One region of the Oceanobacillus sp. M60 genome, then DNA from elsewhere that is predicted to be linked to it. Evidence: riboswitches for the same ligand, from Rfam matches in the RefSeq annotation. Region 1 holds a riboswitch; each other region holds the start of a gene.
The links. Region 1 has a riboswitch for S-adenosylmethionine ahead of ACW0TQ_RS18340 (5-methyltetrahydropteroyltriglutamate--homocysteine S-methyltransferase). Riboswitches for the same ligand answer to the same signal wherever they lie in the genome.

Region 1 (8,189 bases):
ACCACGCCATACCTTTTCGTCTTTTTGTGAGGGCTGGCCAATCGATTTTCGCAGCTGAACCTCTACACGGGCTTCTACTTCTTTCTGGTGAAATGGCTTGGTTATATAATCATCGGCTCCCATTTTCAAGACTTGGACTTTATCCTCTATTCCAACCTTTGCGGAAATCACAATAATGGGGATTGCGCTTTCCTCTCTGACCTGGGTAATAAATTCTTCGCCGCTTATCCCCGGCAGCATCAAATCTAATAAAATCAAATCGAATGGATTGCTTTTCAGCTGCAGCAGACCTTCTGTCCCTGAATAAGCAGAAACTGGCGCCATCCCCATTTTTGTTAAAATTACCTGCAGCAGTTTGCTGATTTCCTGATCATCTTCAATAATTAAAATTCGTTTCTCTTCATTCACGTTTACCACTCACTTTTGTATGATTGCTATTACTTTATTATAATAATCACTCTTTTGTCGTTTGAAAAGTGCACCTGTCTAAATCTTCACCAAAACAAATAAAGGAGTGCATAGGAAATTTAAAATGCATACTCCTTTATATAGAAAAAATAATCAATTAATAACCTGTTACAGCATTCTTTAATATAGGCATGTTTTCTGTGTTTAAATGCTTCCCCTCCACACATAAAACAGTCATCTGAGAATCTGTTCCTGCAGCATGAAGCGCTCCTTTTTCCCAAAATGCTGCTTTACCGGCAGTCAGAGGGATTTTGTTCTCCTCCTCGCCGCAGACCCAGCCTTCTCCAGATACAATCATGAAAAGCTGATCCGCCTGTGCTTCGTGGAAAGGAATGTTATCCTCTATTCTTAAATACATATAACTCATTCTTATATCATCGGCATCAAATAAAAGACGATGCGCAGTAAATTTCGTTGTCTCTGAATCCATCGATACACCGGATTCTTGCTCAAACGAAATAATCTTCAAATGAACCAGCCCCCTATTCTGATTAAATCGCAAAACCTATTCCGCTTCATAACGAATCATCGTCCACATCCCAATATCTTTAAAGCCCATTCGTTTATAAATGCTTCCAGCCGCAGGGTTATCATAAAAAAGACAAAGCGACTTCCCCTCTGCTAATAATGCAGTGCATAATTTCTCCATACACTTCGTTGCATAGCCTTGACGCTCATACCCTGGGCGCGTACAAACAGCAACGATCATGGCAGAATGGGAATTTTCAGCGGTCGTCGATGCAGATGCAACCATCGTCCCTTCCTCATCACGAATAAAATAGGTGCGTCCTGTCTTATTTTTCTCTGCATGCTCCCTCGATTCAACAGTTATATTACTTGCTGCAAATTCCGGAATAGACTCCAGCATTTTGATGTTCTCTTCATAATCAACAGGCTGCAAATATTCTACCTGCTCAGCTTGTTCTAAAGTCGTTGTGTAGCTTAATTCTTCACAAGCTGCATAATACATTTCTCTATGTACATGAATGACTTTATCCATGTGTTTAAGCAAAGGGGTGACAGCCAGTTTCAGACCACTCACATTGCACCGCTGTTTATAGTCGTTAATCCTCTCCGCAAACCCTTTTACATCATACTCCCCTTCACTGTAAATAATGAAATTCTCACGATAGCGCAGGAGAACAGCGATTAAATCTTCCTGTTTCCATTCTCCCCAGACATCTTGAATATCTGAGTCATAGCCAAACGCTTCAATGTCTCCAATAATAAACAAATTTTCTGCAGCCTTAGGCTCAACTAACTCCATTACTTTTACATGATCCTCTTTTGTCAGTTTTCGTATCATCCTGCTTCCTCCAATAGACGTCAATAGTAGCTTCTAATTTTACATTCTTTCAGGTAAGACATTCATTCCTTCTCTTACTCCTCATCGCATTCCCATCAATCAGAAACATGAATCAATATTTTCCCGGTACTCTTCCTGCTGCTGATAAAATCATGTGCTTCCGCTATTTTTTCAAGAAGAAACACTGCACCGACTTTTATTTCTAATTTTCCGCTCCTTATCAATTCAAGGACATTTTGAGATACGGCTTCCAATGTCTCCGGCCTTTCTTTTCTAGTGGTACCTAAGCTGAATCCCAGTACAGACCGGCAGCTCGCATGCACGTCCTTTGTATTAAAATTTCCAATGCCGCCTGATGAATTCCCAAAATGAACCAGCCTGCCAAAATGAGATAAAACCTTCATACTTCTTTCTGTTATCTCTCCAGCCTGCGAATCAAAAATAATATCTACACCTTTACCATCTGTTGTTTCTTTTATTTTTTCATCAAAATCCGTATATGTATAAACATCATCCGCTCCTAATTCAAGCGGCACGCTGCTTTTTTCAAGGCTGCTGACCGTACCAATAATTCGTTTGGCCCCGAGCAATTTGACCATCTGAATAATCGTTGAACCGACACCACCGGCCGACGAATGGACTAAAACCGTATCATCTGGAGTTATTTGCGCTAAATCATGTGTTAACTTATAAGATAAAAATCCGACAGTCGGGCATGCTGCAGCCATTTTAAAATCTAATTCATCTGGAATTTTAAAAGTAAGTAACTCCGAGGCCAGGACATATTCCGCATAGGCGCCCCCTTTTGGAAAGCATATAACGCGGTCACCAGGCTTGACACTTTCTACAGATGCTCCAACCTTCTCGACTGCTCCAGCGGCATCTAAACCTAAAATCATCGGGAAATTCGCCTTCGCTTTACTGCCATTTCTGTTCTTAATATCAGCATAATTCACGCTGGTATAAATTACTTTAATTAAAATTTCATCGGGTTGAGGTTCTGGCTTTGGTATTTCTTTGAATTGCAGCACGTCTGATCCGCCAAATTCATTCATCACAACCGCTTTCATCTTATTTCCTCCTTTTTTATGTCAGCTCTTTCTTAAACAGAACGCGATCATTGCCAAACCCATCATAATTTGCTTTTACTGCTGCACCATCTACTGTTTTGTCTCCTCGCTCGATCACAAAGCCCATTTTTTGATGAAACGCAATCGATGTTTTATTTACGGGAGAAGTGATGGAGCGGATGATTTTCCGATCAGCCATTTTAACTTTGGTGAAAAATTTCTCATAAAGTGTTTTTCCAATGTCTTTCTTCCTGTAATCCGGGTGTACACCGACAAAATGAATATATGCTTCATCTGACTGATCTTGAGATAAAAATCCAATTAAAAAACCTATTATCTCGTCATCTTCTTCTGCGATAAAGCTGGTATTCTTAAAATGTTGAAAAAATAATTTAGGCAGCATTCCTGCCATATCACGCCCGCCCCACCAGTCGTTTATCTGCGGAATCAGGACATCATAATCCGAACTTTGTAAACTGCGAATTTCCATTCTACATTCTCCCTTTTATTTGAAACGATGTACTATCATTCGTATAAATTCTTTTATTTACCATGATAAAACAGCTGAATATTCTTATTGTTATTACTAATATATCAAAAAATTATAATGATTTCTTTCTTTGTTTGAATAATTTTTCACGCCCGTATGTTAACCTTGATTTAAATTAGGTTGACAAAGAGAGGAGCGTTTTTTTGTTCAAATCGTTTAAAAATCAATTCATCCTTTCGTCAGTTGTTTCAATATTATTCATCATAAACACTTACTTACTTTTTAATTTTACTTATCAAATCAGTGACATAATGGCAAATTTATTTTTGTTCATCACCTTAGCTTCCGTTTTCAATACTGGTTTATTAGCTCAAAAGTATTTTCATTCAAAACAATCTTCTCTAAATGATTCATAGTACGTATTCAAAAAAGTTCGACAAAAAGGAGATTTGGAAAGCCCACCTCTCCAAATCTCCTTTTTCTCATATCCCTTATTTCCACACATCTTCAGCAATTCGCACAACATGCCGGATTTTTTCCCATTGCTGTTCCTCACTCAATAAATTTCCTTCCTCTGTAGAAGCAAACCCGCATTGAGGACTCAGGCAAAGCTGATTCAACGGTACATAGCCCGCCGCTTCTGTAATTCTTTCTTTAACAGCTTCCGGATCTTCCAGCTCGCTGAACTTAGACGTGATAAGACCCAGCACAATAAATAAATCATCACGGTTCACATGACGCAAGGGTTCAAATCCGCCCGAGCGGTCATCATCAAACTCCAGGAAAAGACCATCCACCTGTAGGCCGCCAAAAATCGTTTCTGACACCGCCTCGTAACCGCCGCTTGACATATAGGTAGATTGGAAATTTCCCCGGCAAATATGCATTGTTACCAGCATATCATCTGGTCTGTTCGCAATCGATTCATTGATTGCTCTCGCACATAATTCAGCTGTTTTCTCTGGATTTCTTCCTTTTTCAATCAACGAATTTCTGCCCTTCTCTGAGAAAAAGGTTGCCCAGGACGTATCATCCAGCTGTAAGTAGCGGCAGCCTTCATCGTATAATGCCTGAATCACCCCTTGATAAGCAGCAACCAGGTCATCAATAATGGCTTCATCATTTTCATAAATTCCTTCTTCAAACTCCGCCCGGAAAAAGAGCATGTTCGGGCTCGGAATCGCAAATTTTGCAACCGCATCTCCAGCAATACCATGCAGGAATTTATAATGCTCAATCATATAATGATTACTAAAACCAATTTTACCGGTTACCTTAATGCCTCTTTTTTTCGTTTCCACACCAGTGAATTGCAAGCCTTGTTCCGCGCTATAGCCTTCCACGCCATCTAAGCCTTCCAGAAAATCAAAATGCCACCAGGCACGGCGAAACTCCCCATCCGTCACGGATTGAAGTCCTGCTTCTTTCTGCTGTTCTACCAGTTTGATAATTTCCTCATCTTCCATTTGACGCAATTGTTCTGAGCTGATTTCCCCTTTTGCCTTTTGTGCACGCGCCTCTTTTAAACGCTGAGGACGAAGAAAACTCCCTACATGATCTGCTCTGAATGGAGCCCGTGTATTTTTTGTCTCTGCTGATATTGCCATCGAATACCCCTTCCTCTTTATCTGCTATATTCATTCTATATTCCATTAAAAAAACCCCTTCCGAAAATAGAAGAGGTTCGATATGATAAAATCTCTTTTTATCTTCAAGCAAAAATGCTTCTGGAATTAGCACAGTACAAATCAACGTCTGCTGCTAAGGCTTCAGCGGGCCAGTCCCTCCACCTTTCTCGATAAGAATATATGGAATTATACGAATAATCACAGTTTACTTTACATGGAAGCAATGAATTCGTCAAGGAGAATCCCAAAATATAGGAACCTTGCTGCAATTGATTTTAAATCAAGATTACGTTAACTTTTTTTATCGGAAAAAATTTTATAATCTTCACTAATCACAAAAGCAGCCAAATACAAGCAGAAAAATAAAATAGCTGCTCCTTCCCACGATACACTATTCCTCGTAAATAAGGACTCAATAAAAAATTTATAAAAACAAACACTAAGGAACCATTGAGCCACATAACTCAAAAGCATTACTTCCTTTGTCTGCTTTATTTTCGCTGCTTCAAGGATTAACATGTATAACAAATCAAACAGCATCCCCAACACATAAGACAGAAACAGAAACCCGCCGAAGTAAAGAAAATTCATAAAAACAGTATCAAAAAATTGTATTTCGATAAGTTTCCAGCCTGCTAAAATATTAGATAATCCATGTGTTATCAACATTGGATTGACGACAATAGCCGTAATACTAGCTATTAGCAGACCAGCAATAAGCAGATTGGCAATAAAGGTCGCAATCTATTTGTTTCTTATTCACAATGGTTAGAGCCCTCCATATGCTATAACACGTTTTTAACGCCAAATCGTATTAACTTTCAAAAAGCACTTATAAATCTTAATAACTGTCTTATATTGCTATATGATAATTTCATTGTTATCATTCTTTGAAGTTTTTTAATATATATCTTTATTTTACCACTATATTTACACATATCTTTTACTAAGACTTCTTTAAGGGATGAAATACACAATTTCGTTCCCCCGTTCTACATCAAAAAAGTACCAGACATCTAACAATGATAAATTGTTACAATGCCTGGTACTTTATTTAGCTTGATATTAGAGCCTTAGCTGACACGATTTCCCGGTTTTATCTCTTCTTTTAATTTAAAAGAAAGAATAAATCCAACGATAGCAATAATTGCTGCTACGATAAAGGAAACATTCACACCATGAATAATACCATTGATATCCTCACCTGGTATAGCTGCAGTGGACATGATTGTTACAAGCACTGCTGTACCAACCGAGCCAGCTACTTGGCGGAATGTATTATTCATTGCTGTCCCGTGCGGAATCAATTCGTTAGGCAGCTGGTTCAATGCCATGGTTGTCATAGGCATCATTACCATGGCAATCGAAATCATGCGAATGGCATTCATGGTTGCCAGATAGTTGAAGCTTGTATCCGCAGATAAATTCGTGAATGCAAAAGTTGTCAAGGCTAGCAGTAACAAGCCGCCTCGAGCAAGCCATTTTCCTCCGAATCTATCAAAAAGATAACCGGTAATCGGGTTGGAGAATCCCATTATAATCGCACCGGGCAACAAGACAAGCCCAGATTCAAGCGCCGAGAAGCCAACCATATTCTGCATATATAACGGCAAAATAACATTTGTCCCAATCATCGCAGCGAAGACCAGCATTCCAAGCGCCGTTGCTAACGTGAATGTGCTGTGTTTGAATACCCGGAATTCAAGAAGCGGTTCTTTCAAGTTCAACTGTCTGGTAATAAACCAATAGAGAGAAATGCTGCCGATAACAATCGTAAGAATGACCTGAAGACTGAGCCACCCTGCGTCGCCGGCGACACTGAAACCGTATAGAATTGCACCGAAGCCGACTGTAGAAAGGATGACCGATAAAATATCCAATTTCGGTTTCTTCAGCTCTGTTACGTTTTTCAATAAGAAGTAAGCCGCTATCATATCTAAAATAGCAATCGGCAGTACAACATAGAATACACTGCGCCATGGGAACTGATCCACGAGCCAGCCTGAGAGACTCGGGCCAATCGCCGGCGCGAATGCAATAACTAGTCCAAACAGTCCCATTGCTGTACCTCTTCTATGAACAGGAAAGGTCAGGAATAATATCGTCTGCATCAGCGGCATCATAATGCCGGCCCCTGAAGCCTGCAAAATCCGCCCAACCAATAACAATGAAAAGTTTGGTGAAATTGCTGCAATAAACGTGCCGATAGTGAACAATCCCATTGCAGTCATAAATAATTTACGTGTTGTGAATTTATCAATTAAAAAAGCCGTAACTGGAATCATTATCCCATTTACGAGCATAAAAACCGACTGTAGCCATTGCGCTGTACTCTCACTTAAATTCAAATCTTTCATGATGGGTGGAAGTGCAGTCCCTAGCAGCGTCTGGTTCAATATGGTGACAAAAGCACCGGATAATAATACCGCGAAAAGCGGAATATATTTTTTAATTTCAAATGTATTTTCGCTTTCCATTTTATACCAACTTCCTTACAAAATATTTACTTTTTAATCAACAATAGAACATAATATCATATTTGAAAGAGAACAACAAATCATTCCGCTTATTTTGTAACATTTTTATTCAGTTAAGCCCTCTTTACATCAAAGGATTTTGCTTTGGTTAATATGGATAAGCTGATGAAAAGCTTTTCCGATGTACACTGTTTAATTTCATAAAAAAACCATTGCGTGCTCTATTGATGAGATACATGAATGGTTTTAAAATGATTGGTAATTTATTTTAACTTAAAACAGCTTTTTATAATCTATCATAATAAAGAAAAAAATTAATCCCATATATTAGGGCGTTCTACCCCCATTGTTCTCATATAACTTAACAGTTGTCCTGTATGCACAGATTCATGATATGCAATCCGCAATAACATATCGCCCAGTTTTCTTTTATAACCAACATCTGAACGGTCAATTTCAATATTTTCTAAATCATTTATATGTATTGTCTTAATATATTTAATAAATTCATTGCGGTACTTCTTAGCAAATTCCAATTCATCATCCACTGTTGTAAATACTCTATCCTCAAAAGGATTAGATATATTGGTTAACGCCCTACTCCCTCTGCCAAGGATAATTTGATGATAGAGAAACTCCCCTTCTAATACATGCCTAATCATTTCAGAGCAGCTGATTGCATTTTCATCAGGTCTCCATTGCAGCAATTCTTCTGGGATTGCTCTCCAAACTTTTTCGCTTCTGCGCCGG
Region 2 (8,189 bases), 300 kb from region 1:
CCTTTTGTGATATCGTTGTCATGGTTGAAGGGAACGCATCGATGTATTTAGGTTCACCGCGAATGGCTGAAAAGGTCATTGGCGAAAAAGTTTCTTTAGAGGAAATGGGCGGAGCAAAGATGCACTGTACAACCTCAGGAGTAGGCGATGTTTTAGTAGATACCGAAGAAGAAGCGATTCAATTTGCACAGAAGTACTTAACGTATTTTCCTGCTAATTTTCGTGAGAAGCCAAAAAAAGCAGCATCTGTAGAACCAAAAAGCTTTGATAAGCCAATCAGCGAAATTATTCCAGAAAATCAAAATGCTGCTTTTGATATGTATGAACTGATTGACCGTACAATTGATGAAGGCAGTTTTTGTGAAATAAAAAAGCGGTTTGCTCCAGAATTAATTACTGGGCTGGCCCGTATCAACGGTCAAAGTATAGGAATCATTGCTAATCAGCCACGTGTAAAAGGAGGCGTTCTTTTTACGGATTCAGCAGATAAAGCAACAAAATTTATCCAATTATGTGATGCGTTTGAAATTCCGCTGCTGTTCTTAACGGATGTACCAGGATTTATGATTGGAACAAGAGTGGAGAAGCAGGGAATTATTCGCCATGGAGCCAAAATGCTGTTTGCAATGAGTGAGGTAACGGTACCTAAAATTTCTGTTATTGTCCGAAAGGCTTATGGAGCTGGTCTATACGCGATGTCAGGGCCGGCTTTCGATCCGGATTGCTGTTTAGCCTTTCCAAATGCACAGATTGCTGTTATGGGACCGGAAGCAGCAGTGAATGCAGTAGAAGCAAATAAAATCGCTCAGCTTCCAGAAGAAGAAAGGGAGGCATATATCGCAGAAAAGCAGGCCGCCTATAAAGAGAACATTGATATTTACCGCTTAGCTTCCGAAATGATTATTGATGATATCATTGATCCAGATCATCTTCGGAGCGAGCTGGCAAGACGTTTCACCATTTATCAGAATAAGAAAAAGCAATTTACCGAGAGAAAACATGGGGTTTACCCAGTGTAAACAAATAATGGAAACGCTTAGGCTAGAATGTGGTCTAAGCGTTTTTACTGAAAACAAAAAAACATTAATTCACCATAATTGTATTATGTAAACTAAATGATGAATTTTAAGGACACGATGAAAAAAGCTGCTCAATCGATTTAGCATCGTACTCTATAGCAGGAAAATATAATTACATGTGATAAAACAACCAGTCGCCGCTTACAGCAAAAAGATATCTGCTAATATTATCAATAGATTTTGATCAAGAAACGCTTCATTAAATTAAAATTTCCACTTGACATATTTTTTAGAATTCGATAACATATGAAGAAATCTTAAAAAACTAAATAATGTAATTCCTTATCAAGAGCCGGGGGAGGAACTGGTCCTATAATCCCGCAGCAACCATTACTGGAAACGCAGTAAAATGGTGCTAATTCCAGCAAGTTTTCACTTGAGAGATGAGGCAGTGTGTAAAGAAACCCTCTTCTCCTGGAAAAGGGGTTTTTTCATTTTTAAACAAGGGTAGGGAGGGAATAATTTCAAAGGGGCAAGCATGGCTTAAAACCGAGTAATTAGATAGGTAAAGTTTAATTATTATTGTGGCTGTAAGAAAATTAACGAGATGGATTTACAATTTGTATGATTTTATCGCAGCACAAATCAGTGGGCAAAGGAAACAGACCAGGTTCACGATGTCCTAGGGCTGAAACTGGGACTGGGACTGCGATTACTCGTCCCATCGAAGAGCTTTTGCGATTAACCGTCCTATTATAAAGAGTTGTGCGTCGAAAAACCTTCACTAATTGAAGTTTCACTGTATGACAAACCAAAATTTTAAATGTATGAGGAGAGATTTCATTGACTAAAACAGATAGTTTATATCAAAAATCTTATTTTAACCGGATAACAGAATTAAAAGAATATGCACCGGAAGCGTTTCAAACTTTTTTTGCTTTTAACGATAAAGCATTAGCTGAGGGTGAATTATCAGTTAAATTAAAGGAATTAATTGCGGTAGCCGTAGCGCACATTACGGGGTGCCCGTACTGCATTGATTTACATGTGGGGAATGCTAAAAAAAATAACGCTGATAAAGAGGAAGTAACAGAGGCCATTTTTGTTGCAACAGCTCTAAAGGCTGGTTCAGCGGTTGCTCATGGTGTGAATGCGCTAAATGCGTTTGATGAAGAGGAAAAAGACGAGCTGTACAAAGCATCCTATTTTAATAGATTAACCGAATTTGGTGACATTGATGCGGATACATTCAAGGCATTTGCTGCTTTTGATCATAAATCTATCAAAGCAGGCAAATTGACCGAAAAGGAGAAAGAGCTTATCGCGGTGGCATCAGCACATACCACAGGCTGCCCGTATTGCATTGATCTGCATACGAAAAACGCCAAAAAAACAGGATCCAGCCTAGAGGAAATATCAGAAGCGATTTTTGTGGCAGCAGCTTTAAAAGCCGGGTCCGCAGTGGCACATAGTGTGAATGCCTTAAATGCTTTCGATGAATCTTAAGTAATCAGCAATTCAGAAGTAAGGGCCGATACCAAAATCAATGGCTGACTGCATCAAATGAGAGATAGTCAATTATAGATTTTGGTGAAGCGGTCAAGATGAAAATTTATGAGAAAAGGAGCTTATCGAAACGATGACAAAACAAATTCACCTGAATGGATTTATTCAAAATTCACCTTCCCCTCACTCGACAGGATTATGGAAGCATGAAAAGGACGAGGGGACAAAACATAATGACCTGTCATATTGGATAGAAACAGCAAAAATCCTGGAACGCGGTAAATTTGATGCCATGTTTATTGCTGATGTGCTTGGAACCTACAGTGTATATGAAAATAGTCATGAAGCAGCTGTCCGGCATGCTGTACAGCTTCCGGCTCATGATCCATTGATTCCGATTTCTGCTATGGCGGCTGTCACTGAAAATCTCGGCTTTGCGCCAACAATTTCTGCTACATATGCACAACCATACGCACTCGCAAGGCAGCTATCTACACTGGATCATTTAACGAATGGAAGAGTTGCCTGGAATGTGGTGACTTCTTATTTAGAAAGCGAGGCAGTCAATCTTGGCCTTTCCAGCCGTCTTCCTAAGGAACAGCGCTATGACCGTGCAGATGAATTTCTCGAAGTCGTTTATAAACTTTGGGAACACAGCTGGGATGACAATGCTGTTGTTCATGATGGCGCAAAGGATACATTTGCACAGCCGGATAAGGTTCGTTTGATTAATCATGAAGGTGAATTTTTCAATGTACCTGGTCCGCATTTGGTTGAACCTTCTCCGCAGCGTACGCCTGTTTTATTCCAAGCAGGAGCTTCACCAAAAGGAAGAGATTTTGCAGCGAAACATGCAGAGGCGGTTTTTACTAAAAATCATTCCTTGGATGCGTTAAAGGCCTATGTTGCAGATATTCGGAAACGAACAGAGGAACAGGGCAGAAATCGGCAAGATATATTTGTTTTTCCTATGATTTTGCCAATCATTGGGTCAACGGAAGAAGAAGCGCTGGCAAAGTATGAAGATTTAACAGACCACGTCAGCTACGAAGGAACTGCGTCTCTCCTTTCCGGACATACAGGAATCGATTTTTCAAAATATAATCCGGATCAGTATATTGAAGATATACAGACAGAAGCAGTACAGGGAAATCTGGATATGTATACAAAAGATCCTAATAAGAAATGGACACTGCGGGAAGCTGTTAAAAATCATGGACTCGGCAATGGTACGGTGAAATTTATCGGAACACCTGAACAAATTGCAGATCGAATGGAAGAATGGGCATTTGAAGGTGACGTGGATGGTTTCAATATCGCGCAGACCTATTCTCCGGATACATTTCGGGAATTTGTGGATTTAGTTGTTCCTGAATTGCAAAAACGCGGCATTTACCGGACTGAATATGAAGGGAAGACGCTTAGAGAAAATATGTTTGGAAATGGAACACCCCATTTACCCGATAATCATCCTGCGCGAAAGCTTGGCAGCTTTCAGCCGAGATAACGGAGAAGTACATTTCCTGTTTTACTCGTATGTGCAAGGAGGTCAGAGATGAGTACAATTATGCTTTATACATGGATCGGTTTTGCAATATTTCTAGCTGTCATGCTGATCCTTGGTTACATAAGTGCTAAAAAAACGAAAAACATCAGTGATTTCGCTACAGGCGGCGGAAGTCTGGGACCCTATGTACTGGGCCTGTCCTTTGCTGCTACCTATCTAAGTGCAGCAACTTTTCTGGGTTACCCGGGATGGACTCATGACTGGGGATTGTCTAACCTCTGGCTGTTTTTGGCGATGATCGGCGGCGGGCCAATAGGAGTGCTGATGGTAGCTAAAAAAGTAAGAAAGCTGAATACAAAACAAAAGTCCCTTTCCCTGCCGGATTGGCTTGGTGACTTCTATAATAGTGATATTTTAAGAGTGGGAACTGGGCTGATTTTACTTTTTAACATTTTTTATATAGCAGCTCAGTTTGTAGCAGGAGCAAGAATTTTTGAATACCTTTTGGGGATGTCTTATACAAGCGGATTGATATTTATCGCAGTCATTGTTGTTCTGTATGTTTATGCCGGAGGAGCATTTGCTGATATTTATACAGATGCTGTCCAAGCGGTTATGATGGCAATTGCAGGCTTAGCTATATTTATTTCCGGAATTATTATTTTCTGGGAAGGAAGTGTTACAGCAACCTTCACTGGCATTACAGATAATCTCAGCGTGCAGAATGGGAATTTAGTAAGCGTATTTAACCCTGATTCGCTCCATTTCTATTCGTTTGGAGCAATATCTGGCGCGATTATTATTCAGTGGGCCTTTGCTTCTGCACCGCATTTATTCAATAAAGTGCTTGGCTTAAAGCATGAAAGAGACCTGGGAAAAATGATTCTAACCTATGTTATTACCGCAGCCTTTTGTCTGCTTGTTCTTTTTGGAGGATTATACAGCAGAACAGCGCTTGGGGACAATGTTGCAGCCGCTGATTTAGCATTGATGGAGTACGTAGTTTGGGCCTTTCCGGCAATCTTTGTAGCTCTTTTTGGAATCGTTATTCTTGCTGCAGCCATGTCCACGACGGACGGGATATTCGTCTCCATTTCTACGGTGTTCGCGAACGACATTTTCCTGAAATTCCTCGTGAAAAAGAAAATTATCAAGCTAAGCAATGAGAAGGCGCAGAAAATTGCGCTCAAAATCAGCCGTCTAGCTGTTCCACTGGTGGGGCTGATCGCCTTTTTAATTGTATTACGGCCGCCCGCATATATGGGCGATGTCATGTGGATTGGGATTTCCGGCATTGCTGCAGGAACGATGGGACCGATATTACATGCTATCTACAGTAAGAAAAAAGCTCCAGCGAGAGCGGCAGAAATCTCGATGGCAGCAGGTTTGTTTTCCTACCTTTTTATTTACTTTACTGGTATTATCCCAAGTACCATGTCTGCAGGCGCTGCGGCTACTTTTATTGGTATAGCAACGATTACGATACTGGCAAAAATATTGAAAAATCCTTCTTTACCACAAGAGAAGGAAACAGAAAAAAATCAGGTCCGGGCAAATTAAAGAGGGGGTGAGTATGGATGTTTGTTAATCCGATGCTTTCCGTATGGCTTTACGGATTTATCTTTTGTCTTATTATCATCGGTATCTCCCTTTGGAAAGGCTATTTTAGAAAATAAAATAATCATAACATGCTGTTAAATAATAAAGTAATAGATTGATAACCTCCTGCCTGCAGGGGGTTATTTATATGTTATTGTGTTTGCATACTGTGTTTGCTCGTCCCATAGAAGGGCTTTTGTAAGACACCCGTTTTAAAAACAAAGAAGGCTTGTCAGTTTCACTTTATCAGAATCTGATTAGCACCTAGAAATCAAAACAAATATTGCGTATAATGAAGGTGTTATGTAAAGTACTTAAACCACACCTCGTAAAGACAGAAAGAAACGTCATAGACGTTAAAAGTAGATATGAATAAGTTGAAAAAGGGGTAAAGGCTTGTGATCACGTATATGGAAAAAAGGGTAACAGAACAACAAATTGCGTTTCTCTATAATGAAATGAAAAACAAGGGAGATCAGGTAAATGCAGATAAGATGCTTGATATCTTGGAAAAATACGTTAACCAAGAGTTTATTATCACCCTAACAGGTCATTTTTCTGCGGGGAAGTCTTCTTTAATCAACCATTTATTAGGGGAAGAAATTTTAGCGAACAGTCCGATTCCTACCAGTGCGAATGTTGTTAAAATCTCATCTGGAGAAGGTGCTGTCAATGTGTTTTATCACAATGGAGACGTGGTGGAATATCACGAACCGTATAACCTGGAGCAAATCAAGCAGTTCGCGACCAATAAAAATGATATAAAAAAAATGCATATCAGCACAGGGGATAACATTTTGCCGCAGGATACGGCTATTTTAGATACGCCGGGAATCGATGCTGCAGATGACGTGGATCGGATGCTGACAGAAGCTTCACTTCATTTATCGGATTATCTTATTTATGTAACGGATTATAACCATGTGCAATCCGAAGTGAATCTATTATTTTTACAGGCAATGCAGGAAAATGAACTGCCATTTATGATTGTTATCAACCAGATAGACAAGCATAATGAAGCAGAATTGCCTTTTGTCGAATTTGATAAAAAAATTAAACAAACGTTTGATCAATGGAATCTGCACCCTTCTTCCATTTTCTACACATCTCTTAAAAATTCGGAAGCACCGCACAATGAGTGGTCAGAGCTGAAAGATAAAGTGTTTCATATGCTGCAATCGAAGCATGAGTATATGACGATGGAGGCAAGCATTCGACAAATTGTGCGTGACCATAAAGAAAAGGTGCATCGGGAAATGTCGAATCAGAAAGCATCCCTGGATGACGTTGATGAAGCATTATTGGCTCAGAAAATAGAAAGCTTAACAAACGAAATTGAAAATCTGGAGCAGCAGCCGGAAAAGATAGCAGCCGGTTTTTTAACGGAGGTGGATCAGACTGCGAAAAATGCTTATCTGATGCCAGCTGATTTAAGAGAGCTTGCGAAGGAATATTTAGAATCTGTACAGTCTGATTTTAAGGTCGGCGGGTTATTCACTAGCAGTAAAAAAACAAAAGAAGCTAAATTAGAACGAAAACAAAATTTCATGGAAGCTTTAGAAAAGAATGTCGAGACAACATTAAAATGGAAGCTTCGTGATAAGTGGTATGAGTATATTGAAAGCAACCAGCTCGACTCTTCCTATCAGGAGAAAGGAGTTTCTTTCCTGGAATGGACATTAAGTGATGAGCTGCTGGAAAATAATTTGCGTAAAGGTGCTACGATAAACGGCGACTATGTTTTAAATTATACAAATGAAATTGCAGCCAGTTTAAAATCATATTTTAAGAAACAGATGAGACAGCTGGCTAATGAAGTGAAAAAAGAACTTGAAAATAAAAATGAGAGTAAATTAAATGAGTTAAAACAAGCATTGGAGGAATGGCAGAAGAAAGCATCAGAACGAAAGGCTAATCAGGCGCTTGATAAGGAAGAGTCAGCTTATTTCAACTATTTAGATGAGGCGGAAGAACACCCGGAAGTGCCGGCAGAAATTATTACGGAAATGAAGGAGGAGCTGCAAGCCCGCCAAGTGATTCCAGAGCAGGGCACAGCTGCTTTGGAAATATCTAATGAGGAAATACCGGCAGATGAGCCTGAGGAGGCACAAGAAGCCTTAGAGAAGGAATGGCATGATAATACAGCTCAGGATGTCGTCCGTGATATTGATCATGTATTGCAGCTGATTCAATTGCCGGGATTCGAAAGCTACCAGCAGGATTTAAAGAAACGAAAAATATCTCTGACAGAGCGTTCCTATACGATTGCTTTATTTGGTGCCTTCAGTGCCGGAAAATCATCCTTTGCCAATGCCATTCTTGGGGAACGTGTCTTGCCGGTTTCCCCGAATCCGACAACCGCTGCGGTCAATCGGATTCGTCCGGTTACCAGTGAAAATCAGCACCGGGATGTTATAGTAACCTTTAAATCCGAGGAAATGCTGGCCGACGATATTCAAACACTGGCAAAAGAATGTGAACCGCCGGAAGCTTCTCTGGACGAGCTGATTACATGGCTGAAAACAGAGAACGTGCTGACAGATGCGCGTTTGCCAAAA
Region 3 (8,189 bases), on a different contig from region 1:
GGATAAGGTCCCCATTTGCCTGTTCAATCGGTTCAAAACGGACGGATAAAGGCACCGTAGAGGAGAAAACAGGCAGTTCTCCCATCAGATGCACATCATCTTCAAGCAAAATACGGTAATGATGCTCTGTTCCCTCCAGTAATTTTTCAATATAAGCATTGACTAGATTATTTAAGTTTTGCTTGGTTGTCTGAATATAAAACTCAGAGCTTTCCTGCTCGTCTATCATGGTATTTGGAGGGAATGCATTATTGGAAACCGGCCAAAAAATAAGTACCAGCAGAACCAGCAGGATAAGGCCGTTAAAGATGAGGAGACCGAAAAACCCGGCCCTCCATTTATTATTGATTTTTATTTGTCTGTTCTTTATTCTCATTATGTTTTCATCCCAACTTAATTAAAATATTCCAGAATACGTTCAGCCATTAAATAATATCCGTCATAATTAGGGTGGAAATTATCTTCTGCAAATAAGTCTGCAGCATCGTCATCAAATAAATCATCAATTGGAACAAAAGTGCTGTTTTCATTTTCGCTGACAATTTCTCTTCCGATATCATTCCAATTCAGAACGATTTGATCCAATTCCGGGATATCCTCAAAATAATTTTTAAAAGGATTAAATATACCTAATAGATAAATAGAAGCATCCTCATTAAGGGAACGGATCGTATCAAATATCTCATGTAATCGTTCTTCATAGGATGTTTGTTCTTCATTGAAATAGCTGATCTCTAAATCCATGATATTTTCCTTCAGTACTTGCATAATATCATTCGCACCGATGGTTATGATAATCATATCTGCTTCTTCTAAAGCCTCAGCTAATGCAGGTTCTTCCTCCAGACGGTGAAGCAGCTGGTCCGTTCGGTTTCCGCGCTTTCCGAAATTTTGAAAATGAACGTTGGTATCAAGAACCTGGAGTGTTCTGTCTAATATCCCGACATACCCTCCCTGATCTGTATCGTCCCCTACCCCTTGCGTCAGGGAGTCTCCGAGTGCCACAATATTTACATCTTCCTCCGAAGCAAATTCAAATGTATTTTCTAAATCTTCGTCGACAGCGATTGGAGTATTTTCCTGCTCTTCAACGTCCCCCATAACCTCTTCGCTCTCTTCGGGTGTTTCTTCCTCATTTTCTGTTTCTTCAGGCGTAATTTGTTCTCTTAATGCTTCTTCTTTTTCCCGTTGTTCCGAGTTTAATTGAAAATAGGGCAGCTGTAAAATTGCAAAAACAGCAATAGCGGTAATCAGAGTGGAGCTAATGAGAATAAACCATTTCTTTTTCGTCATTTTCATCATCACACCTACGTGTTCTTTTCTTCTAGTTTATGTTGGAACAAATAAAATTACCTAAGAATACGAAAAGGAAATTAAATTTGTTATATGTGTATTTGCAAAATGGATTGGTAAAGTTTCATAGAATATATGCGTCTTCTTATAGTCTTATTTTAATCAAGGATAATCAATACTAAACAGATTAAATGAAAAACGCCTTCTAATTTTTAAGCTAGAAGACGTAACCACATTATAGTATAACATAAAACGAAACATCAATCAGTGGGAGTGTTGTTTTTCTCCATGATAAAATTACCCGCCTTTCTTAACAATAAAACATGGAAATGTTCTATAAAAGAAAGGCGGGGAAGGATGTTATTTTTGTATTTAACGTCCGGAGCTGCGTAATTCAAGAGCAAATTGCGCCGGCTGAACGGTCGAAAGAATAAACACTTCAGATGATACTTCAGGAGCAGAAGCTGTGAATAAAATCGTGCCCTGATAAGCTGCGTTTTCTTCTGGTGTCTGTTTACCTTCCTGCAGCCATATTGCATCAGCTCCTGTTAATATATCTGTTGTCACTTCATCGATATCTGCCGCAGGAATTACCTCATAGCCTAATTTATAGAGAGGAACAATTTCTTCGTCCGCGATGCCGACAGTAATAATCCGCTTTTTGCGGACACCTTCGCTGCGGTCAAATGGGGATTGAAGTAAATTTTGCACTGCTATTTCCTCGGCTGATTTTTGATTGCCCTGTGATTTTCCTGTTGCTTTATCAATGGCTTGATCCAAGTCAGCTACAATATCGTCAAATGACTCTAAACCAATGGATAAACGGACCAATTCTTCCGTTGTACCGCTTTTTGCCAAGTCCTCATCTGTCAATTGCTGATGGGTTGTAGAAGCAGGGTGGATAATAAGCGATTTGGCATCCCCCACATTGGCGACATGAGACCAGAGCTGCACATTATCGATTAGAGTACGGCCTGCTTCTCGTCCGCCTTCAATACCAAATGTAATAACTGACCCAAAACCGCCCTTTAAGTATTTTTTAGCAAGCTGATGGGAGGGATGTGATTCCAGCCCCGGGTAGTTGATCCATTCTACAGCAGGGTGATTTTCCAGGTAAGCTGCTATTTTTTCTGCATTTTCGCTATGCTTCCTGATGCGTAAGTGTAAAGTTTCCAGGCCTTGCAGTAATAAAAAGGCATTTTGCGGACTAAGCGCAGGTCCGATGTCACGTAATAATTGGACGCGCAGCTTGGTAATGAATGCAGCAGGACCTAAATCCGCATATTTTAAGCCATTATAGCTCTCATCCGGCTCGATAAAATCAGGGAATTTATCATTATTCCAATCAAATCTGCCGCTGTCGACAACGACACCGCCGATGGTTGTGCCATGTCCGCCAATCCATTTCGTGGCGGAGTGAACCACAATATCCGCACCCCAGGTTAACGGCTTGGCAAAATAAGGGGCAAATGTATTATCAATAATTAAAGGAATGCGATGATTATGAGCAATATCAGCCACCGTTTCGACATCAAAAACATATAAACTTGGATTAGTGATGATTTCTCCAAAAATTGCTTTTGTTTTATCTGTAATTGCAGCCTCAATAGCATCCGGGTCAGTTCCATCTACAAATTTTACATTGATTCCATAACGGGGGAGCGTGTTGGCAAATAAGTTATACGTCCCGCCATATAGATTGCTGTCCGCGATAATCTCATCACCGGCACGGGTGATATTTAAAATCGCCATCGTAATAGCTGCCATCCCGGAAGCTAGACCTAAAGCACCGACTCCGTCTTCTAATTGTGCAATCCGCTGCTCAAATGTATCTACCGTCGGATTCATAATTCGAGTATAGATATTACCTGGCTCTGCTAATCCAAATAAGTTTTGTGCATGCTCTGTATCACGAAAAACATAAGAGGTTGTTTGATAGATTGGAACAGCACGTGCTCCGGTTGTCGGGTCTGGAACCTGCCCCCCGTGTAACAAAATCGTTTCGTCTTGCTGTACTGGATAGTTTGACATTGTATTTCCTCCCTTTTTATTGAAAACACTCTTTTACCTGAAAAAAGCTCTCTTCTATAATGAAGAGAGCTCTGATAACTGACTTAGAACCCTCTCTTATCTTTCAGATGATATATCTGTAGGATGGAGCACCTGAATGTTCAAGTTGCCGGGCTTCACAGGGCCTATTCCCTCCGCCGCTCTTCATAAGAGATTCTGCTAAATATTTTGAAATTACTTGCGAGTATATAGTTTTACAGGTTAAAAGTCAAGTGTTTTACTAGGGATTAATAGATGAAATAAAGTGAATCTTCCTTCAGCGGGGATTTCTTTCATCCTTACTGAAGGAATTATCACAAAAGTATGACCTAAAGGCCTTTGGACGAACCGGGCCGTTACTGGCTGAAAACTATGCCTTTCTTCTTTTTCTCCGCGGTGCATCCCGGTAAATACTGGCCATATAGATAATAAGTGCAGCCCAAATCAAAGCAAAGGTAATCATATGATGTACCGTAAAGGTTTCATTATATAGAAATACCCCCAGAAAGAACATAATTGTCGGTGCCACATATTGTAAAAAGCCAACCATTGCCAATGGAATCCGTTTGGCCCCTGCAGCAAACAGCAGTAAAGGTATTGCTGTAACACCCCCCGCGCCTATAAGTAAAAGATTGTCCGATGTAAACAAAGGAGAAAAAGTAAAAGATCCTTCTGACGGAACAAATAGTAAATACAATAGAGCAATCGGAGCCACTACAAGTGTTTCAATAGTAAGTCCATACATTGCATGCAGATGGAGTGTTTTTTTAATCAATCCATAAAAGCCAAAGGTGATGGCCAATAACAGCGAAATCCAAGGGAACACACCATAGCTCAGTGTTAAATAAAGTACGCCGATACCGGCAAGGATGAACGATAAGACCTGTCCTTTCGTTGTCTTTTCTTTCAATACAAATACCGCTAATAAAATGCTGATCAAAGGATTGATATAGTACCCTAAGCTGGCCTGCAGCACATGTCCATGCTGAACCGAAAAAATAAATAGAAACCAGTTAATAGATATAACGATGGAAGCTGTAATGATAGCGATGGTTTTCTTTTTATCTTTTTTCAGCTCGTGGACCGTTTCAATCAGTTCACGCCAATTACCTGTCACCAGTACTAAAAAAATCATGAAAATTAAGCTCCAGACAATCCGGTGGGCTAGTACTTCGCCAGCTGGAACATGTTCAAGAAACTTCCAATAGATTGGAAAGATTCCCCATAATAAATAAGCAGCAAAGGTAATAACCGCTCCCTGTTGTAAAGATTTATCCTCCATTATCCATTCCTGCCTTCTGAAAAAATTAAACTAAAACCAATATTAAAACTTTATGAGGCAGGAAGCAATAACTTTTAAATAATGTATTCCGTAAAACGAAGCTTCATGGAGCGGGAGCTTTGTTTTCTTTGTACGAAATATTAGATATTTTTTTGAGCCGGAAACATTTCCAACAGCACAGGAATACTTTATCATAAAGAGAGAGACTTATCTGAATTATTACCTTTATCAGGATCGGGGAGAATATAAATGAGCAAAAAGTTTAAACATATGGAAACAGCAATGATTCACGAAGGGTACGATTCCAAAGAGCTGCTTGGCAGTTTAACACCGCCCATTTTTCAAACATCTACATTTACCTTTGACACAGCGGAGCAGGGGGAGGCACGTTTTGCCGGAGAGGAAGAAGGACATGTCTATACGCGTGTCAGTAATCCGACCGTGCAAATACTGGAACAAAAGCTGGCCGCATTGGAAAAGGCTGAAAAAGGACTGGCATTTGCCTCGGGGATGGCTGCCATATCTGCCGTTTTGATTGCACTCACCAAAGCAAATGACCATATTATTTGCTCGTCCGGACTATACGGCTGTACCTTTGGACTGTTGTCGATGATGGATAAAAAATATAATATCCAGACAGATTATATAGCTATGACAGATGCGGAAAGTATAGAGGGAAAAATCAGGCCAGAAACAAAGGTATTTTATATTGAGACGCCGATTAACCCGACAATGGAAGTAATTGATTTGAAATTAGTGATTGATATTGCTAAGCGGCATAATATTTTAGTTGTGGTGGATAATACATTTTCTACACCGTACCTGCAGCGTCCGTTGGAATTGGGGGCAGATGTGGTAGTGCATAGCGCGACAAAATATTTAAGCGGTCATGGTGATGTGATTGCGGGCATCGCCGCAGGAAATAACGAATTAATGGAGCAAATCGCAGCAACGACGCAAAAGGATATTGGCGGTGTGCTTTCGCCGTTTGATGCCTGGCTGGTTGTTCGCGGAATGAAGACATTGCCGCTCCGAATGGATAAACATTCGGATAATGCCCTGCAAATTACAGAAAAACTAAAGCAGCATCCAAAGATTAAGCATGTATTTTATCCGGGTGATCCGGATGCGGAAGGCTATTCAATTATGAAAAAACAAATGAAATCTGGCGGAGGCACCTTATCTTTTGAGATAGACGGCGGAAAGAAAGAAGCGCAGACTTTTCTGAATAAACTTCAATTTATAAACATCGCTGTCAGTCTTGGAGATACAGAAACATTGATTCAGCATCCGGCAACCATGACACATGCTGTGATTCCTGATGAACAACGCCGGAAAATGGGAATAACAGACGCTCTGATTCGGTTATCTGTCGGAATAGAGGCATGGCAGGATATTTGGGAGGACTTGGAGCAGGCGCTGACATAATTAAAATAGGGGATTCAGTTATTTGCCGGAAAAAGAACGTTTTATATAGAAGAAATAGCAGATACGCAAGCTATGGGTAAAACGAAACTTCATTAACCCTTTCACGCTGAATGAAGTTTCGTTTTGTGCTATGATAAGAGCAGAATTCCCTTTTTTATTGGAAAAGAAGTGATGGGAGCAGGATATATGGGCGTTTACTCAATCATAATTGGATTAATTTTTGTTATAAATATTGCGTTAGCTATATCCATTATTTTTCTGGAAAGGAAGGATCCGACCTCTTCCTGGGCATGGGTAATGGTATTGCTGTTCATCCCTATTTTAGGATTTATTCTTTATTTAATTTTTGGACGGCCCATCAGCAATCGCCGGATATTCAAATGGGATCAGCGGAGCCGGATGGATGTGAAGAAGGCTGTACAAAAACAAATCAATGCCATTGAGGATGACGCTTTCCTGTTAAATCATGACGATTTAAAAAAACATCAGGATTTAGTCTATCTTCATCTCCGTAATGACAATGCTGTTTATACAGATAATAATGGCGTAGATATTTTTACAGATGGGCATGAAAAATTTGAGGCTCTTTTAGAAGATATCAATCGGGCAAAGCATCATATTCATGTACAATATTATATTATGCGGAGTGACGGGCTAGGGAGCAGGCTTGCGAATGCATTAATAAGAAAAGCAAAAGAGGGGGTATGCGTCCGGCTTTTGTATGATGATATGGGCTCCAGGTCACTTAAGAAAAGCTACATAAAAAAATTAAAAGAAGCGGGCGTTCTGGTAGAAGCATTTTTCCCATCGAAATTTATTATTAATTTTAAAATCAATTACCGGAATCATCGCAAGCTCACGATTATTGATGGAGAAATCGGATACATTGGCGGTTTTAATGTTGGAGATGAATACCTGGGAATGAAAAGCAAATTTGGTTATTGGCGTGATACTCATTTGCGGGTGATAGGTGATGCAGTGCAAAGTATGCAGACACGCTTTGTATTGGATTGGAATCAGGCCTCGAAGCAGAAAATTCCTTACGAAGAAGAGCATTTTCAAACTATCTCTGGAGGGAATATAGGGATGCAGATTGTCTCCAGCGGACCCGATTCGGAGTATGAGCAAATCAAAAACGGATATATTAAGATGATCATGGAAGCAGAAGAGTATATCTATATTCAGACACCTTATTTTATACCAGATGAAAGCTTGCGTGATGCACTGCGTATTGCCGTGCTATCCGGAGTAGATGTCAAAATTATGATTCCCAATAAACCGGACCATCCCTTTGTTTATTGGGCAACCATGTATTATTGCGGGGATCTGCTTGGCGCCGGTGCAGAGATTTTTATTTACCAGAATGGATTTCTGCATGCTAAAACCATTATTGTCGATGGAAGAATAGCTTCTGTCGGTACGGCAAATATTGATGTAAGAAGCTTTCGGCTCAATTTTGAGGTCAATGCATTTTTATATGATATTGAAGTTGTGCGTCGGCTGATGGTCGATTTCGACAAAGATTTGGCGCATTCTACACAAATGACGAAAAAGTTATATGACAAACGTTCTATCGGAATTCGTTTTAAGGAATCCGTCTCGCGTTTAATATCACCAGTTTTATAAGACAAACTAGACAGCAGGAGGCAATATAAATGAAAGCAAAACCTTGTTCCGCATCATTAGCTTTAAAAACAACACATATCCTTCCGCCGGATACGAATCAATATGATACGTTATTTGGCGGAAAATTAATGGCGCATCTTGATGATATCGGTGCGATTGCAGCAGTAAAGCATGCAAATAGCCCGGTGGTAACAGCTTCTACGGATTCTGTAGATTTCTTAGCGCCTGTAAAAGTTGGCCAATATATTTCGATTGAAGCATTTGTGACCTGGACACATCACACCTCCATGGAGGTATTTATCCGGGCAATCACCGAAGATATCCGGACCGGGGAAAGAACAGCATGTACAACAGCGTTTATGACGTTTGTAGCGATTGATGAAGCGGGCAAACCGATTAAAGTGCCATCCGTTTATCCGGAAACCGACGATGAAAAGATGCTTCATGAAAGTGCACCGCTGCGTGCCAACCGCCGTGCGGAGCGGAGAAAGCAATCTAAGCAGCTTGCAGA

Region 2: another riboswitch for S-adenosylmethionine. It lies ahead of ACW0TQ_RS16945 (carboxymuconolactone decarboxylase family protein); the one in region 1 lies ahead of ACW0TQ_RS18340 (5-methyltetrahydropteroyltriglutamate--homocysteine S-methyltransferase).
Region 3: another riboswitch for S-adenosylmethionine. It lies ahead of ACW0TQ_RS11545 (O-acetylhomoserine aminocarboxypropyltransferase/cysteine synthase family protein); the one in region 1 lies ahead of ACW0TQ_RS18340 (5-methyltetrahydropteroyltriglutamate--homocysteine S-methyltransferase).

Annotation. Positions count from the first base shown of each region.
Region 1 covers NZ_JBSSNH010000007.1:319,625-327,813, forward strand. The annotation lists gene ACW0TQ_RS18315 (response regulator transcription factor) at 1-408, opposite strand, end outside; gene ACW0TQ_RS18320 (cupin domain-containing protein) at 566-937, opposite strand; gene ACW0TQ_RS18325 (GNAT family N-acetyltransferase) at 974-1,774, opposite strand; gene ACW0TQ_RS18330 (zinc-binding dehydrogenase) at 1,870-2,844, opposite strand; gene ACW0TQ_RS18335 (GNAT family N-acetyltransferase) at 2,861-3,334, opposite strand; gene ACW0TQ_RS18340 (5-methyltetrahydropteroyltriglutamate--homocysteine S-methyltransferase) at 3,826-4,941, opposite strand; SAM riboswitch class I at 5,037-5,139, opposite strand; gene ACW0TQ_RS18345 (MDR family MFS transporter) at 6,036-7,439, opposite strand; gene ACW0TQ_RS18350 (DinB family protein) at 7,754-8,189, opposite strand, start outside.
Region 2 covers NZ_JBSSNH010000007.1:17,051-25,239, reverse strand. The annotation lists gene ACW0TQ_RS16950 (acyl-CoA carboxylase subunit beta) at 1-1,019, shown strand, start outside; SAM riboswitch class I at 1,359-1,469, shown strand; gene ACW0TQ_RS16945 (carboxymuconolactone decarboxylase family protein) at 1,857-2,525, shown strand; gene ACW0TQ_RS16940 (LLM class flavin-dependent oxidoreductase) at 2,659-4,032, shown strand; gene ACW0TQ_RS16935 (sodium:solute symporter family protein) at 4,081-5,592, shown strand; gene ACW0TQ_RS16930 (dynamin family protein) at 6,030-8,189, shown strand, end outside.
Region 3 covers NZ_JBSSNH010000004.1:172,034-180,222, reverse strand. The annotation lists gene ACW0TQ_RS11555 (YpmS family protein) at 1-376, opposite strand, end outside; gene ACW0TQ_RS11550 (SGNH/GDSL hydrolase family protein) at 394-1,293, opposite strand; gene ACW0TQ_RS11545 (O-acetylhomoserine aminocarboxypropyltransferase/cysteine synthase family protein) at 1,666-3,324, opposite strand; SAM riboswitch class I at 3,418-3,516, opposite strand; gene rarD (EamA family transporter RarD) at 3,713-4,624, opposite strand; gene megL (methionine gamma-lyase) at 4,874-6,052, shown strand; gene cls (cardiolipin synthase) at 6,239-7,678, shown strand; gene ACW0TQ_RS11525 (acyl-CoA thioesterase) at 7,708-8,189, shown strand, end outside.